One region of the Gemella morbillorum genome, then DNA from elsewhere that is predicted to be linked to it. Evidence: riboswitches for the same ligand, from Rfam matches in the RefSeq annotation. Region 1 holds a riboswitch; the other holds the start of a gene.
What was found. A riboswitch is a leader RNA that binds a small molecule or an ion and turns the genes downstream of it on or off. The one in region 1 is predicted to bind thiamine pyrophosphate.
Positions count from the first base shown of each region.

Region 2: another riboswitch for thiamine pyrophosphate. It lies ahead of tenA (thiaminase II); the one in region 1 lies ahead of DQN46_RS01820 (thiamine-binding protein).

Region 1 covers NZ_LS483440.1:381,710-385,234, forward strand. Annotated here, with positions in the region: gene DQN46_RS01805 (ATP-binding cassette domain-containing protein) at 1-587, opposite strand, end outside; gene DQN46_RS01810 (ABC transporter substrate-binding protein) at 587-1,582, opposite strand; gene DQN46_RS01815 (ABC transporter permease) at 1,563-2,348, opposite strand; gene DQN46_RS01820 (thiamine-binding protein) at 2,323-2,607, opposite strand; TPP riboswitch at 2,648-2,749, opposite strand; gene lepB (signal peptidase I) at 3,018-3,525, shown strand, end outside.
Region 2 covers NZ_LS483440.1:1,373,230-1,376,754, reverse strand. Annotated here, with positions in the region: gene DQN46_RS06640 (NEAT domain-containing protein) at 1-893, opposite strand, end outside; TPP riboswitch at 1,221-1,318, shown strand; gene tenA (thiaminase II) at 1,456-2,136, shown strand; gene thiD (bifunctional hydroxymethylpyrimidine kinase/phosphomethylpyrimidine kinase) at 2,140-2,937, shown strand; gene thiM (hydroxyethylthiazole kinase) at 2,940-3,525, shown strand, end outside.

The sequences.
Region 1 (3,525 bases):
CTTAATTCTATAGCTTCATCTATATCATGTGTAATAAGTAGTGTTGTTAATTCTAATTTTTTGCTAATTTCTAAATACCAAGAGTGTAATGAAATTTTAGTAATTGCATCTAGAGCACTAAATGGCTCATCAAGAAGGAAGAGTTCTTCTTTGAACATATAAGTTCTAAGAAGTGCAACCCTTTGACGCATTCCACCACTTAGTTCGCCAGGATATTTGTCTTTATATTCATATAAATTAAATAACTTTAAATTTTTGATAGCTTCTTCTTCTGCTTCTTTTTTTCCTACTTTTTTAATAAGAAGTGGAAGTATTATATTTTGTATAACTGTCTTATGTTCTAAAAGTAGGTCTTTTTGAAGCATATAGCTAACTTTTCCTTTAAAGTTTTTATCCCCTTGGATAGTTATTTCACCAGTTTGAAGGTTATTAATTCCAGCGATAACGTTAAAAAGTGTAGTTTTTCCAACACCACTTCCACCAAGTATAGAAACTATTTCTCCTTTATCGACATGAGTATTTATATCTTTAAGTATGTAGTTGTTTGGATAATTGAAAGATAAGTTTTTTATTGATAAAACGCTCATTATTTTATGTAGTCGTTGCTAAATCCAGTATTGTCTGCTAAAGGTTTTTCAACGATATTATTATCGTTAATCCAACGATAAAATGCATTCCATCTATTAGCATCAAATTCACCCCAATGGTCTTTATTTGTTGCATATTGTTTTGATAAGTATTTTTGTGATTCAATTATAAAATTACGTTTATCTTTTAATTCTGGAGCATTTTTAATTAAAATATCAGCAGCTTCTTCTGGATGTTCTATAGCGTAGACATATCCTTTCTTGATTGCTCGAAGCACTTTTTTAGCTTCTTCTTTGTTTTCTTTTAAATAATCATTGTTGGCAATAATTACTGGTGAGTAGTAATCAAGATCTTTATTGAAATCTTTTAGATAGAAATAATTAATATCTAGATTCATACTCTCTGCAAGTTTACCATCCCATGCGTAGTAAATCCAAGCAGCATCGAAAAGCCCATTTTCTAAAGGTGTAATCGAGTTAGCATCTGTGTTAGGAGCAAGATTAAGTTTACCTGCATCGCCACCTTGTTTTGTGATTAAAGATTTTACCATAGCAAGCTCAACTGGATCATTCCATGTTCCGTACTTTTTGCCTATTAAATCTTTAGGTTCTTTGATATTATTTTTTTTCAAAGAAATAATACCTGATGTGTTATGTTCAATAATAGCTGCTACTGCAGTTATGCCAGCACCTTTAGACAGTTTATTAGCCATAGAATCTTGGTAGTAAATTCCAAATGGCGCTTTATTATTTATAATAAGGTCTGATGTACTATCTTCTGGAGCTGGTTTAATGTCAAGATCAATACCTTCTTCAGCGAAATACCCTTTTTCTTTAGCTACGTAAAGTCCTGTATGGTTGGTATTAATAGCCCAATCTAAAATAAAGTCTACTTTTTTTAATTTTTTTTCTTCTGTATTTTTATTTGCTGTGCTACATGCTGTAAGTGATATTGCAAGAATAGCTGCAAATAAGCTAATTATTATCTTTTTCATGGTTGTCTCCTATATATTTCCATTTAATAAATTTTTTTTCACTTAGTTTAACTAATTCTATACTTAGCAAACTAATAACAGATACTAGAATAATTATCGCAAACATAGTATCATATTCAAATAATTTTTTCGCTTTAATCATATAAACTCCAAGGCCTTCAAATCCTCCAAGCCATTCAGCTACGACTGCTGCGATAAATGCGTATGAAACACTTACGCGTAGTCCGGCATAAAAATAACTAAGACTTGTAGGTATTTTCACATGCCAAAGAATTTGGAATTTACTAGCCTTCATAAGTTTTAGTAAGGTTATCATGTCCTTATCACAGTTTCTAAAGCCATCTAAAATACTAACGACAATTGGGAAGGTGGTCGTAATAACTATTAAGACAATTTTAGGAGTTAATCCATAACCAAGCCATAAAACCAAAATAGGTGCAATGGCAATGGTAGGAATAGTTTGTGTTAAAACCAATAAAGGATAGACAGCTTTATTAAATAAAGGGATACTATCCATAATTAAAGCAAGAATCCAAGCTATGATTATGCCTAAAGATAGGCCTATAATAGCTTCAAGCAGGGTGATTTTGCTGTGAAAAATTAATAATTGATAATTTTTAACGAATGCTTTTGCTATCTCGATTGGAGTTGGAATAATATATTTTGGGAGTAGATTCAAATACCCAGCTCCTTGCCAAATAATAAGTAAAATAGCCATCGAGATAGTAGCGGCATATTTATTAGTTAAATTTGCTAATTTTTTCATCTATAGTTAATACATCTCCATAATTAATTTTCACATTAGCGAATATATTGTTAGAGCCTTCACCCGCTAGCTCTAAACATTCTTTAAGAGTAGTCATAAGTTCATTGAATTCACCTTCAATTACAGTTTCAAAGGGGGTGACCACAACATTAGAATGTTTTTTTTGTAGATAATAAATAACATTATCTATAGTTTTTATTCTCCCTGGTGTATTATCACTTAATGGAAGAATTTGCAATGCAATACTGCAATTTATCAAAATAAAAAACCTCCTTACAATTTTAAGGGGGTCTAAGTTAGGTCTTTAAGATTATATACCTACGCTGGCATTACCCAGATCAGGTTCGGTCGAAATTAAATATTTCCTCTCAGACTGTTTACAGACTCCCGTACATATGATTATAGCATACCTAAATATAAAAGCAATATATCTGTTTGACATTTACAATTTTTAGAAAAAGAGCAGATATACACAGTATATATAATGAGCATTTTATTGAATAGAAAGTTTTTTAACTATGCTTAATGTAAGAAAATTATAATATGTAACTAAAGATAAAATAATAAGTATAAAGGTAAATTGTATTTGTATATCTTTTTTGCTTTTTATTTTAATATATGATAGAATTAAACATCATAAATAATAAAATAATAACGAGGGATTTTAACGTGAAATTTTTAAAAGATATTTTTGAATGGATAGTTGTTATTGTTGCATCAATAGCTATCTATTTAGTATTAAGCACATATGTTATAGCTCCTTTTACAGTAAAAGGACACTCAATGGATTATACATTTGCTGACAATGATAGAGTATTTGTAAATAAATTCAGTAAAACTTTCGAGCGTGGAGATGAAGTAGTATTTCATGCTAATGAAACAGATGATTATATTAAGCGTATTATAGGAGTTCCAGGTGATACAATAGAGTATAAAAATGATGTATTATACGTTAATGGTCAAGTAGTAGAAGAGCCATATTTAACGAAAAAAATTCAAGAAGCTAAAGCATCAGGTAATTCGCCATTAACTCCAGATTTCAATATAGAGTATTTAAGTAGTACAAAATCAAAAACAGTTCCAGAAGGAACATACTTTGTTTTAGGAGATAACAGACAACATAGTACGGATAGTCGTGTTTTTGGATTTGTAAAAAAAGAAGCAATGATTGGAAAAG
Region 2 (3,525 bases), 770 kb from region 1:
GAACCGTATAATGACTCTTCATCGTTGTTGTTAGCATTTCTTAAATGTCCTTGAACGTGGATAGGGAAGTCTTTTTTAATAGTTCCTTTGTATTCAACGTCTTTGTTAGGATTTTCGTAAGTTGCAGCTTCATAGTTATTAGCTGTTACTTTTTTTCTAGCTAAAGATGATAAATCAAATTTTAAAGTCATTTTTTGAGTTCCGAAAGCTGGATTAATTGAAGCCATAACAGGAACAAACACTTCAGTATATGTTTCTAGTTTATTATTTGAATCGATTTTATTTTTATCTACATTATAGTTAACTGTTTTTGGATAAACAGTACGACCAGGAAATTCTTTTTTGTAGACATCTACGAAATTGTCAGTTTCACTGGCACTATAATTCTCAACTATAGTTGAATCTTTAAACTCGCTATCTTGAATTTCTTTACGATTTTCATGAGTTTTATCACCGTCATAGTATTTTAAATTTCCTAAGTAACCAGTAAGTCCACCAAATGTGATAGATTTGAATGAAACATTTACAGAGTATTGACCATTTTTTACAATTAATTTTGTTTTATCAATGTCGATTGCAGCTGCAGCCATAGAAGGGCGACCTTCTTCATAGAATTTTAAGGCTTCAGCAGTAATATTATATTCTCCATCTTTTAAAGCTTTAACATCTTGTGCTACAGTAGCAGGTTCTTCAGCGTTATGAGCTGGAGTAGTGCTTGTAGTAGTTGTTGCCGGCGTTGTAACTGTTGGAGCAGTTGCTGCAGCCGAATTGCTTGCAACAACAGGTGTTTCTGCTGCAAAAGTAAAGTTATCTTGATCATATGCTTCGATTGCCGCAATTGCTGAGAATATTGCAGTCGCAGACAAAACTTTTAATAATGTTGTATTTTTCATTTAAGTAAGGTTCTCCTTTATTATAAATAGATTGATTATTTTTTTAATCTACAACATTATTATATTACAAAAGATTAAAAAAATAAAGATAAAAATGATAATTAGTCTCATATAATGGCTAAAATAGGCAAAATTTACTACAAAATTTCACAGTTAGTTCACAATTTAGACACAATATTAGTGTTTTTTATTTTATAAAATATAAAAATATTATTATTAAAACTTTTTTTGTATTAAACCAATATCATTTATACTAAAGTTGTAAACCCTTAAACTAATTTGTTGACATTTATTTTTTTCTGTGCTACGATTTAAAAATAAATAGAATAAAATCACTGGGGGAGCCTGTAGGCTGAGATAACACAGTTAGACCCTTTGACCTGATCTAGATAATGCTAGCGGAGGAAATGTGAATGGATATAATTAGGATTATTCTAGAAAGAATAATCTCGTATTTGTAATATATTTTTCATAGTTCTCTTACGTTAGTAAGGGGCTTTTTTATGTATCTAAAGTGATATTATTTTATACAAAAATTAAATATACTGAGGGGGATACACCTATGAAACTTATTACTGAAATTATGGAAGAGAAGGCATTGCCGATTGTTGATAAAATATATAATGATGGTTTTATTCAAGGCTTAGTTCATGCTAATTTATCTAAGGAAGCAGTTGTGCATTACCTAAAAGCTGATGCTCTTTATTTGGATAACTTTAGTGATATTTATGCAATGCTTTTGGCAAAAAGTAATGATAAAGTTGAAAAAAACTTTTTCCTAGGTCAAATTAATTTTGTATTAAATGAAGAAATCGCAGCTCATAAAAATTTAGCTGATTATGTAGGAGAAGATTACCATGAAATTATAAAAGGAGGAGAATGGTATCCGTCTGCAGATCATTACATTAAGCATATGTACTATAATGCATTTGCATTCGGTATGGCAGAAACATTAAGTGCAATGGCACCGTGTCCTTGGATTTATAAGATGGTAGCTAGAAAAATTCTTGCAAATCATAACTTAGCTGAAGATCATCCTTTAAAATTCTGGGTAGAGTTTTATGCTGATGGTCTAGTAGATGAAGTATTAACAGAGTATTATAAAATTATTAATCGTGAAGCTGAATTTATGAGTGAAGAAGGGAAAGCCCGTCTTGTTAAAAATTTCCTAGAAAGTTGCGAACATGAACGTCGCTTCTTCAACATGGCTTATACACAAGAGCGTTGGGATTTAGAGGTGTAGATTATGACAAAACTAAATATTGCTTTAACTATCGCTGGGACTGATCCAACGGGTGGAGCTGGTATTATGGCTGATTTAAAAAGTTTTCAAGCTCGTGAAGTTTACGGTATGGCTGTAGTTACTAGTGTAGTTGCTCAAAACACTTTAGGTGTTCAAATGATAAGAAACTTAGAATTAGATGTATTAGAAGCACAATTAAAAAGTGTATTTGATGATATAATGCCTAATAGTATAAAAACTGGAATGATAGCAAATACTGATATGATGAAATTAATTAAGAGATATTTACCTAAAGATGTTCCTTATGTTGTTGATCCAGTAATGGTTGCGACAAGTGGAGATAAATTGATAGATGATGTCGCTAGAAAACATCTAAAAGAAGAGATACTACCACTTGCTACTATTATTACACCGAATGTACCAGAAGCAGAAGAAATAGTTGATTTTAAAATAGTAACTGAAGACGATGTAAATCGAGCAGGGAAGTTTATTATCGATGAAGTTGGATGTAAGTCTGTAGTTATAAAAGGTGGACATCTAACAGGTGAAGCGAAAGATTATTTGTTCTTGAATGATGGTACTAAGAAAGTATGGACTAGTGAAAGATTTAAAACTAATCATACACATGGAACAGGATGTACATTCTCAGCTGTTATTACCGCTGAATTAGCAAAGGGAAAAAGTATAGTTGAAGCTGTAGATATTGGGAAAAAATTTATTACTGCAGCGATTAAAAATACACCGGGAATAGGTCATGGTAATGGACCTGTAAATCATATTGTGTTTAAAGGAGATTTATAAATATGACCAGTTTAAAATTATTAAAAGAAAAAGCACCATTAGTGATTTGTATAACTAATGATGTAGTGAAAAATTTCACAGCAAATGGATTAGTAGCATTAGGTGCTTCACCAGCTATGAGTGAATATAAAAAAGATTTGGTAGATTTACTAAGATATGCAGGTGGACTTTTAATAAACATAGGGACGTTGACAGATGAAAATTGGAAGTTATATCAAGATGCATTAAAAATTGCAGAAGAGTATAATGTACCAGCTGTATTAGATCCAGTTGCTTGTGGAGCTGGAGAATATAGAAAAAAAGTAGCTCAAGATTTAATTACTAATTATAAATTATCAGCTATAAGAGGAAATGCAGGAGAGATTGCATCTTTAGTTGGCATAAATGTAGCCTCTAAGGGAGTAGACAGTGCTGGAGTCGATAATATTGATGAAATTGCGTTAGCAGCAAATGAGAAATTTAATATTCCTATAATAGTGACTGGAGAAGTTGATGCTATTGCTGTTAACGGTGAGGTAGTGACTATCCATAACGGAACTGCAATGATGCCGAAAGTTATTGGAACAGGGTGCTTATTAGGAGCAGTTC